Regions from separate parts of the Granulicella sp. L56 genome, predicted to be linked through region 3. Evidence: riboswitches for the same ligand, from Rfam matches in the RefSeq annotation. Region 3 holds a riboswitch; each other region holds the start of a gene.
What was found. Region 3 has a riboswitch for cobalamin ahead of GSQ81_RS14075 (ribonucleoside-diphosphate reductase subunit alpha). Riboswitches for the same ligand answer to the same signal wherever they lie in the genome.

Region 1: another riboswitch for cobalamin. It lies ahead of GSQ81_RS04130 (TonB-dependent receptor); the one in region 3 lies ahead of GSQ81_RS14075 (ribonucleoside-diphosphate reductase subunit alpha).
Region 2: another riboswitch for cobalamin. It lies ahead of metE (5-methyltetrahydropteroyltriglutamate--homocysteine S-methyltransferase); the one in region 3 lies ahead of GSQ81_RS14075 (ribonucleoside-diphosphate reductase subunit alpha).

The regions. Positions count from the first base shown of each region.
Region 1 covers NZ_LMUS01000001.1:1,015,641-1,018,890, reverse strand. The annotation lists gene GSQ81_RS04140 (quinone oxidoreductase) at 214-1,179, shown strand; gene GSQ81_RS04135 (group II truncated hemoglobin) at 1,219-1,704, shown strand; cobalamin riboswitch at 1,858-2,069, shown strand; gene GSQ81_RS04130 (TonB-dependent receptor) at 2,105-3,250, shown strand, end outside.
Region 2 covers NZ_LMUS01000001.1:442,377-445,626, reverse strand. The annotation lists gene ftcD (glutamate formimidoyltransferase) at 1-744, shown strand, start outside; cobalamin riboswitch at 737-933, shown strand; gene metE (5-methyltetrahydropteroyltriglutamate--homocysteine S-methyltransferase) at 1,086-3,250, shown strand, end outside.
Region 3 covers NZ_LMUS01000006.1:1,515,998-1,519,247, reverse strand. The annotation lists gene GSQ81_RS14075 (ribonucleoside-diphosphate reductase subunit alpha) at 1-1,113, opposite strand, end outside; cobalamin riboswitch at 1,214-1,416, opposite strand; gene tdh (L-threonine 3-dehydrogenase) at 1,794-2,831, shown strand; gene GSQ81_RS14065 (DUF2264 domain-containing protein) at 2,844-3,250, opposite strand, start outside.

The DNA.
Region 1 (3,250 bases), on a different contig from region 3:
ATCCACAAATAAAGTTCAAAACTCCACGAGCCACTCTCTGGCACCTGGAAAACGTAATGCTGCAGTTTACGAGTACCATGCAAACTATCATTCGCGAAGAGCAAAAGCCACGTAAAGCTCAAAAAAATCCCTCGAATAAATCGTACTGTCAGCCGTCGCCATCGTCCTCAAAAAAGACACGGCAAATCGCTCCCCACTCGCATCCAATCCAGAATGCAAGCCATTCAGATTCTCGCTCCCGGCGGCCCCGACGCTCTCCTCCTCCGCGATCTCCCCACGCCAACTCCCGGCCCCGGTGAAGCTCTCGTCCGGCTCGAAGCCTCCGGTGTCAACTTCATCGACGTTTACTTTCGGGAAGGGCGCTATCCGGCCAAACTTCCTTACACTCTCGGTCAGGAGGCTGCGGGGACCGTTGTGGCCATTGGAGATAACGTCACCACTGTAGACGTTGGCGACCGCGTCGCCTGGTGTTCTATTCCGGGAACCTACGCTCAGTTGGCCGTAGCCCCCGCCGATCGCCTGGTTAAAATTCCCGAAGCTATCAGTTTTCAGCAGGCCGCCGGAGCCATGCTGCAGGGCATGACCGCCCACTACCTCGCGCACTCTACCTATCCCATCCGCAGCGGCGACGAGGTCCTTATCCATGCCGGAGCCGGTGGTGTCGGTCTTCTCTTTATCCAGATGGCCAAGTCGCTCGGAGCTCGCGTCTATACCACCGTCTCCAGCGACGAGAAAGCAGATCTCGCCCGTGCCGCCGGGGCCGATGAGGTGATCCTCTACACCAGGGAGGACTTTGCCGCGAAGATCAAAAAATCGAGCCCCTCCGGTCTGCACGCCGTCTACGATTCGGTAGGCAAATCCACCTTCGACAAATCGCTCGAAGTGCTTCGTCCGCGCGGAACCATGGTTCTCTTCGGCGGTTCCAGCGGTCCCGTCCCGCCCTTTGACCTGATCAAGCTCTCCGGCCTCGGCTCGCTCTACATCACCCGGCCCACGCTCAAGGACTACATCGCCACCCGCGCAGAGCTTGAACTTCGAGCCAACGCCGTCCTCAATGCCGTCGCCGACGGCACGCTCAAGCTACGCCTCGAGCACACCTATCCTCTTGCCGATGCTGCCCACGCTCACCGTGACCTCGAAGCCCGCATCACCACCGGCAAGCTCCTCCTCATCCCATAAGAATCGCGCACCGATCTGGTTCGCGCTAAAATTCCACTCATGGCTCCCAAAGTCCCCACGCTCTTTGAATGGCTAGGCGGCTCAGAACCCATCGACCGCCTTATCGACCGTTTCTACCAGAAGGTTCCTTCCGACCCTATTCTTGAGCCTCTCTTTGCTCAGATGCCGAAGGAGCACTTCCAGCATGTGGCCCAGTTCATCGCTGAAGTGCTGGGTGGCCCCGATGATTACTCCAAACTTCATGGCGGACACGCTGCTATGATCCGTCATCACCTCGGTCGAGGCATCACCGAGCAGCAACGCCAACGTTGGGTTGTTCTTCTCCTTGAAACCGCAGACGAACTGGAACTGCCCTCCGATCCCGAGTTCCGCTCTGCCCTCGTAGCCTACCTCGAGTGGGGCTCTCGTCTTGCCGTCATCAACTCAGCGCTCCCCGCTGATACCCCTATCGCCGATGCGCCCATGCCCGCCTGGAACTGGGGTGTTCCTGGCGGCCCCTATCAGCCCGATACCCCTGAATCCTGAAGGCCGCAAACAACAGGGCCTTGTCAGTCCACATTCGATCTACGCATTGATCTACGCATTCATTTTTGACTTCCATCAACCCATGCCTCAAACTTAAGCCTCACCCTTTTTCCCCTGCGGCCTGGCATCGTACCTCCGGCCGTTCCACTTAAACCCTTTGTCCCGATTCGGAATGCTCGGGAAGCGCGGTGAGACTCCGCCACTGCCCCGCAACTGTGATTCGCGCACGCAGCCGCACCACCGCTGCGTGAATGCCAGCCAGCCGCTCCCACTGATGCCAACGCATTGGGAAGGGAAGCAGCCAAGTCCTACGGCCATCATGCATCGCGTCAGTCAGGAGACCGGTTCCGTCTGCGTACATCAACCACATTCCCGAGGGGGGAATGGAGGAGCTTCACTCATGCCTGCACCTCTGCACCGTTCCGCGGTCGCGTCATCTCTTCGAACGCTCGCCGCACTCGCCGCTATCTCATTTCTTGCCGCACCCTGCGCCCGCGCCGTCATCGTTCGCGGCACCGTCACCGACCCGCTCGGCGCAGCTGTCGCCGGAGCCCGCGTCCAGCTCGTCCAGGGCAAGAGCGCCATCGCCGCCTCGCTCACCGGCCCCGACGGCTCCTTCGAGATCCGCAGCACCGCGCCCGGACGCTTCATCCTGCTCACCTCCGCGCGTACCTTCACGCCCAACATCGGCCAGGACTTCTACGGCGGCCGCACCGACGTCGTCACCCGCAACGTCACCCTTGAAGTCGCCTCCGTTACCTCCGCCATCACCGTCACGGCCACCGGAATCCCTACGCCCATCCAGCAGATCAGCTCACCAGTTACTGTCATCCCTCAATCCGATTTCGTCACCCAGGTTGGCATCGTCGACGACCTGCGCCAGTCGCCAGGCGCCGTCGCTGTGCAGACCGGCCAGTACGGCGGAGTCGCCTCGCTCTTTGTCCGTGGCGGCAACTCCGACGCCAACAAGGTCCTCATCGACGGCATTCCCGCCGAAGACGTCGGCGGAGTCTTCGACTTCGGCAACGTCTCCACCACCGCACTCAATGGCCTCGAGTTCTACCGTGGCCCCGACAGTGTCCTCTACGGCTCCGACGCCGGGGCTTCGGTCATCAATCTCTCGACTCCTCGTGGCAGCTCCCTTCGCCCCGTGCTCAACTACTCCGGGGACGCCGGCAACTTCCACACCTATCGCAACGAGGCCATCCTCAGCGGGGCCTACAACCGCTTCGACTACTACGGAGCCTTCTCTCGCTTCGACAGCTCCAACGCGCTTCCCCTCGACCGGTACCACTCCTCCACCAGCGCCGCCAATATCGGCTATAACATCACCGCCAACACTCAGGCGCGCTTCACCCTTCGCAACGCTGTCTCGGCCAGCGGCGTTCCCAACGCGCACGACTTCTTCGGCATCTCCGCCGCAGGCAAGCAGGGCAATCAGGACCTCTACTCCGGAGCCACCGTCGAAAACCGCATCAAGAAGTGGCATAACCTCGTCCGCTACGGCATCGCCCGCAAGCGTGAACAGCTCGTCCAGTTCTATCCC
Region 2 (3,250 bases), on a different contig from region 3:
GCAGTCAAGTCTGTCGGCAAGGCGGCAGAGCTGATCGACCTCACCAAGCAGAAAGGCGTTCATCCTCGCATCGGCGCTGCGGACGTCGTCCCGTTCATCCCCGTCAGCGGCATCTCGATGGCGGAGTGCGCCGTGCTGGCGCGGCAGGCAGGTCTGCTGATATGGAGAACCTACGGCGTTCCTGTCTACTTTTACGGAGCCGCCGCCGCACGTCCCGATCGCGTCCAGCTTGAAGAGGTACGCAAAGGCCAGTTCGAGGGACTGCGTGAAGCAACGCGCCGTGATTCATCCCGCAGCCCAGATATTGGCGGGCCAGGGCTGCACGAGACGGCAGGCGCTTCCGCTGTTGGAGCGCGGAACTTCCTCATCGCCTACAACGTGCATCTGCACCAGCCGGACATCTCCGCTGCACGCGCCATCGCTCGCGACATCCGCGCCTCGAATGGTGGTTTGCATGGAGTGAAGGCTATCGGCGTCGTCGCCAATGGCCGCGCCCAGGTGAGCATGAACATCACCGAATTCCGCATCACTCCCATGCGACACATTCACGCGACGATCCAGCATCTCGCGCAGCGGCACGGCGTTCTCATCGACGACGCTGAACTCATCGGCCTTATTCCCGAAGAGGCCTACGAAGCGGATTCGGAGTGGGTAAAGCAGATCACCGGCTTCGATCCTGCGCTCAAAGTTCTGGAGCGGCGGTTGGAGCAGCCGCTCGCGTGGCCTCCGTCTGATGTAAAGTGAAAGATGTGCAGGTGCAAGACCTCGGTCTTGTTAAACGGGAAGCCGGTGAGATTCCGGCGCTGACTCGCAGCGGTGATGGGAACGAACAACGCAAGGCCCTGGCCAAGCACTGTTCTTGAAAAAGAATGGGAAGCGGCGTTTAGTAGGTAGCCCAAAGTCCGAAGACCGGCCCGCCGCCACCACCGCGGAAGAGACGTTGCGTCTCCCACTGCGGCTGCGCTGAGGACACTGGTCTCGAGTATGGGCCGGTTGCCAATGTTCCGTCGACTCCGCTACTGCGGAAGCGACGATGCCTGCGCATAAGGTGGTTCCTTCGTTTCATCAGGAGAGGAACCCACACAATGTTATCGCCTTCACTATCAACTGCAAATCCTGTAACCGCAAATTTGGGATATCCACGTATCGGTCGCCATCGCGAGCTTAAATTCGCGCTGGAAGATTTCTGGCGCGGCCGTTTGAGCGAGACCGATCTGCTGGCAACCGCAAAGACCTTGCGACAGCGCAACTGGCAACTACAAAAAGATGCCGGTCTCGATGTCATTCCCAGCAACGACTTCTCGTTCTACGATCAGGTGCTCGACGCGCTGGTGCTCATCGGTGCAACTCCGTCACGCTTCGGCGCTGGACCAGTCACGCTCACCCGCTACTTCCAGATGGCACGCAACAGCAACGAGCAGACTGCCATGGAGATGACCAAGTGGTTCGACACGAACTATCACTACCTGGTCCCGGAGTGGAGCGACGATCTCGCATTCACGCCCTACACGACAAAGCTGCTGGCCGAGTTTGCCGAAGCGAAAAGCCTCGGTATCGCAACCAGGCCGGTCTTGATAGGTCCTATTACCTTGTTGCTGCTTGGTAAAGCCGTCGATGGCATCGATCCGTTGGACCTTTTGCCTCGACTCCTGAACGCTTATCGCAAGGTGCTGGGCGAGCTTGCCGCAGCAGGCGCGGAGTGGGTTCAGATCGATGAGGCTGCTCTCGTCACCGATCTTCCTGAAGGCTATGCCGAGGCGTTTCGCTCCGCCTACGCCGAGCTTGCCAGCGTTCCGCTCAAGCTGATGCTGACGACTTACTTTGGCGAGCTGGGCGACAATCTCGAACTGGCTTGCTCGCTTGGCACTGCCGGATTGCATATTGATGCTGTTCGAGCGTCTGAGCAAGTTGCTGAAGTGGTTGAACAGTTGCAATCGCATCAGACGCTCAGCCTTGGATGCGTCGATGGCCGTAATATCTGGCTCGCCGATCTGAAGGCACTGCATCAGGTCGTTGCTTCCGTTACCGCAAAGATCGGTGCAGAGCGGTTGCAGCTTGCGCCATCCTGTTCGCTGCTGCACGTTCCTTATGACACCGCCGATGAAGACAAGCTCGATCCGCGAGTGCTGAGCTGGCTCAGCTTCGCAAAGCAAAAGGTGGAAGAGCTTGTCCAACTTGCGCAGGGACCTGAAGTAGCTGCCGCAGCCTTTGCGGAGAATCGCCGTCGCCACGAAGACCGTCTTGTCGCAGAGAGCAGCACTAACAAGGTCGTTCGCGGACAGCTCGCCACACTGTCCGAAGGAGCCTTCCGGCGCAAGTCGCCTTACAAACAGCGTGTCACTGTGCAACGGCAGGAGCTTGGTCTTCCTCTGCTGCCGACAACCACCATCGGCTCCTTTCCGCAGACGCAGGAGGTTCGCAAGCAGCGAGCCGCACACAAGAAAGGCACGATCTCGGATGCGAAGTACAACGATTTTCTGAAACAGAAGACCGAGGAATGCATCCGCGAACAGGAGCAGATTGGGCTCGACGTTCTCGTCCATGGCGAGTTCGAGCGCAACGACATGGTCGAGTACTTTGGCGAGCATCTTGCCGGATTTACCTTCACCTCGAACGGCTGGGTGCAGAGTTATGGCTCGCGCTGTGTAAAGCCGCCGATCATCTATGGCGATGTCTCGCGAGCCCGTCCCATCACGGTCGAGTGGAGCAGCTATGCCAACTCGCTCACCACTAAGCCAATGAAGGGAATGCTTACCGGTCCCATCACCATTTTGCAATGGTCGTTCGTTCGCAACGACATTTCCGAAAGGGACGTTGCCTGGCAGATCGGGCTGGCCTTACGCGAAGAGGTTCAAGACCTCGAAGCGGCGGGCATCCGCGTCATTCAGGTGGACGAGCCTGCGCTGCGCGAAGGGCTTCCGCTGCGGCGGTCGGAGTGGCCAGCTTACCTTGACTGGTCGGTCAAAGCGTTTCGGCTGGCTACGTCCGGCGTTACGGATGGCACGCAGATCCATACGCATATGTGCTACTGCCAGTTCGAAGACATCCTGTCGTCGATTGCTGCGTTGGATGCAGACGTTATCTCGATGGAGACGGCGCGGTCGCGCATGGAGATGCTTCATGCGTTCAAGCGGCATGGTTACCCCAACGAAATCGGGCCGGGTATCTATGACATTCATTCGCCGCGAGTTCCGGCGAAGGAGGAGATGGTCGGGCTCCTGCAACTGGCGCTTGAGGTGCTTCGGCCGGA
Region 3 (3,250 bases):
ATCCTTTGGATCGAACAGCGACCACATGCCATCCTCGTCCGAGCGGCGCATGAACAGATCTGGAATCCAGTTCGCCAGGTTCAGGTTGTATGCCCGTCGAGCGGCGTCGCCGGTGTTGTCGCGCATCTCTAGGAAAGATTCAACGTCTGCGTGCCATGGTTCGAGATAGACGCAGCACGCTCCCTTCCGTTTGCCTCCCTGGTTTACCGCCGCGACCGATGAATCCAGCGTGCGCAGCCAGGGCACGATGCCATTCGAGATTCCATTGGTCGCGCGAATCAGCGAACCCTCTGCTCGAACGCGATGAAATGCCAATCCGATACCGCCTGAAAACTTCGATAGCAATGCGACTTGTTTATAAGTGTCGTAGATCGAATCGAGCGAATCGGCCGGAGAGTCCAGCAGATAGCAGGACGACATCTGCGAGTGCTTGGTTCCGCTGTTGAACAATGTCGGCGAGCTCGGCATGTAATCGTGCGAGGCCAACAGCTTGTAGAACTCGATGGCTTCGTTCACTCGCACCGATAAGCCTGCCGAAACTCGCATAAAGAAATGCTGTGGCGTTTCGATCACTTGCCGCGTGATGGGATGGCGCAATAGATAGCGGTCATACACCGTTCGCAGACCGAAGTATTCGAAGCGGTCGGAGAAGCGGTCGTCGATGGCGCTGTTCAGCTTGCGCACATTTGCGCCGACAAACTCAGCGGTGTCCATCGAGATGATGCCCTCTCGATGGCCGACCTCAATCGATTGCGAGAACGAATAGATATTCTGCCCGCTTACTTCCTTCGAGATCGTCGCCAGCAGCAGGCGTGCTGCCAACTTCGAGTACTCCGGCTCCTCTGCAATCAGGGCCGCTGCGGTCTGAATTGAGATGGAATCTAGCTCGCGGGTTGATGCGCCATCGAACAATCCGCCGATGGTTTTGCTGGCCACACGGATCGGGTCGACATGGGGCAGACCATGGCAGCACCTCTCCACCGCGCGGACAATCTTGTTAACATCTACCGGTTCCAGCGCGCCGCTGCGCTTGCGAACCTGCATCTGCGGAGCAACATCGGCAGTAGGAAATTGTGGATCAAGGTCAGAGAGCGTCGTCTGTAGAGTCGCCACGGGGAGGTGTCCTTTCGCTCCGGGAAGGTACAGACGGAAGGATCGCCGAGACACACGCCGATCACCCCATCCTCCCCTCGGAGGTGCGTGAATTTTGTGCCATATCGGCACATCTCATGGCAGGTCTTCGGACTTTGCAGGCTGCCTACTTATCCCAGCTTCCCAGCCCGACTTTTAGGTATCGGACCAGTGCTCTTACGGGACGTTCGTTCCTGCTTACCGCTGCGGGGCAGTTCCGGAATCTCACCGGGTTCCCTATTAAACCCGATTTCGCAATCGGGTACCGTGAAGTAAAACGACTATATCAAGCGTATTCCGACGCGTCAACCGCGATATATAGGGGTACCTGTGCATATTTGGAAATCGCGGCATCACGGGGCAAACGGCCTGAATTTGCTGCAATTACGGCCATTCGAATCTGCCAGGCCGTCTATCCTCGGAAGAATTTTTGGCTAACGCGCCGGCGCAGCAGCGAGCAACAGGGAAAAAAAGTGGCCGTGTCCTCGGAAAATCTTCACATCTGTAAAGAGTCACGTCCGCATTGCTAAATCGAAACGCAGATCCATCTCTCAGGGCATCAATTAGATTCTGGAGTCGGCAGGTATGAGCACAACCTTTTCTTCTGTCTGAAAATAGATTGTGGCTGCGAAAGATGTTCCACTGGTAAAGGGAGACTTAAGATGAAAGCTCTTGTAAAAGCTCATGCGAAATCAGGTTTGTGGCTTGAGGATGTTCCCGAGCCGGTGATCGGCATCAACGATGTCCTTATCCGTGTTCGCTATACCGGAATTTGCGGAACCGACGTTCATATCTACAACTGGGACGAGTGGGCGCAGCGCACAATCCCTGTGCCAATGACGATCGGCCACGAGTTTGTCGGCGAGATCGTGCAAGTTGGTTCGAACGTCAACGACTTTCACCCTGGAGATATCGTCAGCGGAGAAGGCCATGTTGTCTGCGGCCGATGTAGAAACTGTCTCGCAGGCAGAAGGCATCTCTGCGCGGCTACCTCAGGAGTGGGTGTGAACCGCCCCGGTGCTTTCGCGGAGTTCATCGCCTTGCCCATGACGAATATCTGGCGCCATCACCCGGATATTAATCAGGAAGTTGCTGCCATCTTCGATCCTTTTGGTAATGCTGTTCACACGGCTCTGTCGTTCGATGTGCTCGCAGAAGATGTCCTGATCACAGGCGCCGGTCCCATCGGCATCATGTGTATCCCGGTCGTTCGCCACGCCGGTGCGCGGCATGTTGTCATCACGGATCCCAATCCTTATCGTCTCGAACTTGCACGAAAGATGGGGGCTACCCTTGCGGTCAACCCAATGGAAACCCCTGTAGCAGAGGTGCAAAAGCAGCTTGGGCTCCAGGAAGGTTTCGATGTCGGTCTTGAGATGTCTGGGAATGCCGCTGCTCTTCGCGAAATGATCTCGAATATGAGTCATGGCGGAAAGATTGCGATTCTCGGCATACCTTCCAAGGAAATGGCGATTGATCTGAGGCAGGTTGTCTTCAACATGCTCACCATCAAAGGTATCTATGGACGCGAGATGTATGAGACCTGGTACAAGATGAGCGTCCTTATCGAATCAGGCGTTGATATCACGCCGATCATCACTCACAGATATTCCTACGCCGATTTCGAGCAAGGCTTTCAGGCGATGATGTCGGGAATGACAGGCAAAGTGATTCTCGATTGGACCAGTCTTTATTCTTGATGCGTCTTTGAGCTAAACGTCATCATGAGCATGGTCCACCGGAATGTCTACGCCGGACCATGCTTTCTGCTGTGTCCAGGGTGCCGCTGGCGCCGACCAGAATGGGTCCGTTGGAGGCAGGCCGAGGGGCAGCCACGCCGCGCTGGCAAGATAGAGGCTTCCAGTTGAAATATAAGTCTCGCCGAGCGAGGGCTGATGCCCCGCAAGTCCAATCTGCAACCATCCGTCTGCTGAAAATGTTCCCGCTGCTGTAAGCGTTCGCCGCTGAACTGCAGTGAGCGCACAGCGAACCTGCTGTGGAAGAACTGCGTCAGGCAGCATATGACGAAGGCTGCAATCCGCTAGCAGGTGAAACGCTCCGCAACGGTAGGTGATGGAGCGGCCCACGATTGGGTACTCGCCTTGGGGACTGATGGCTC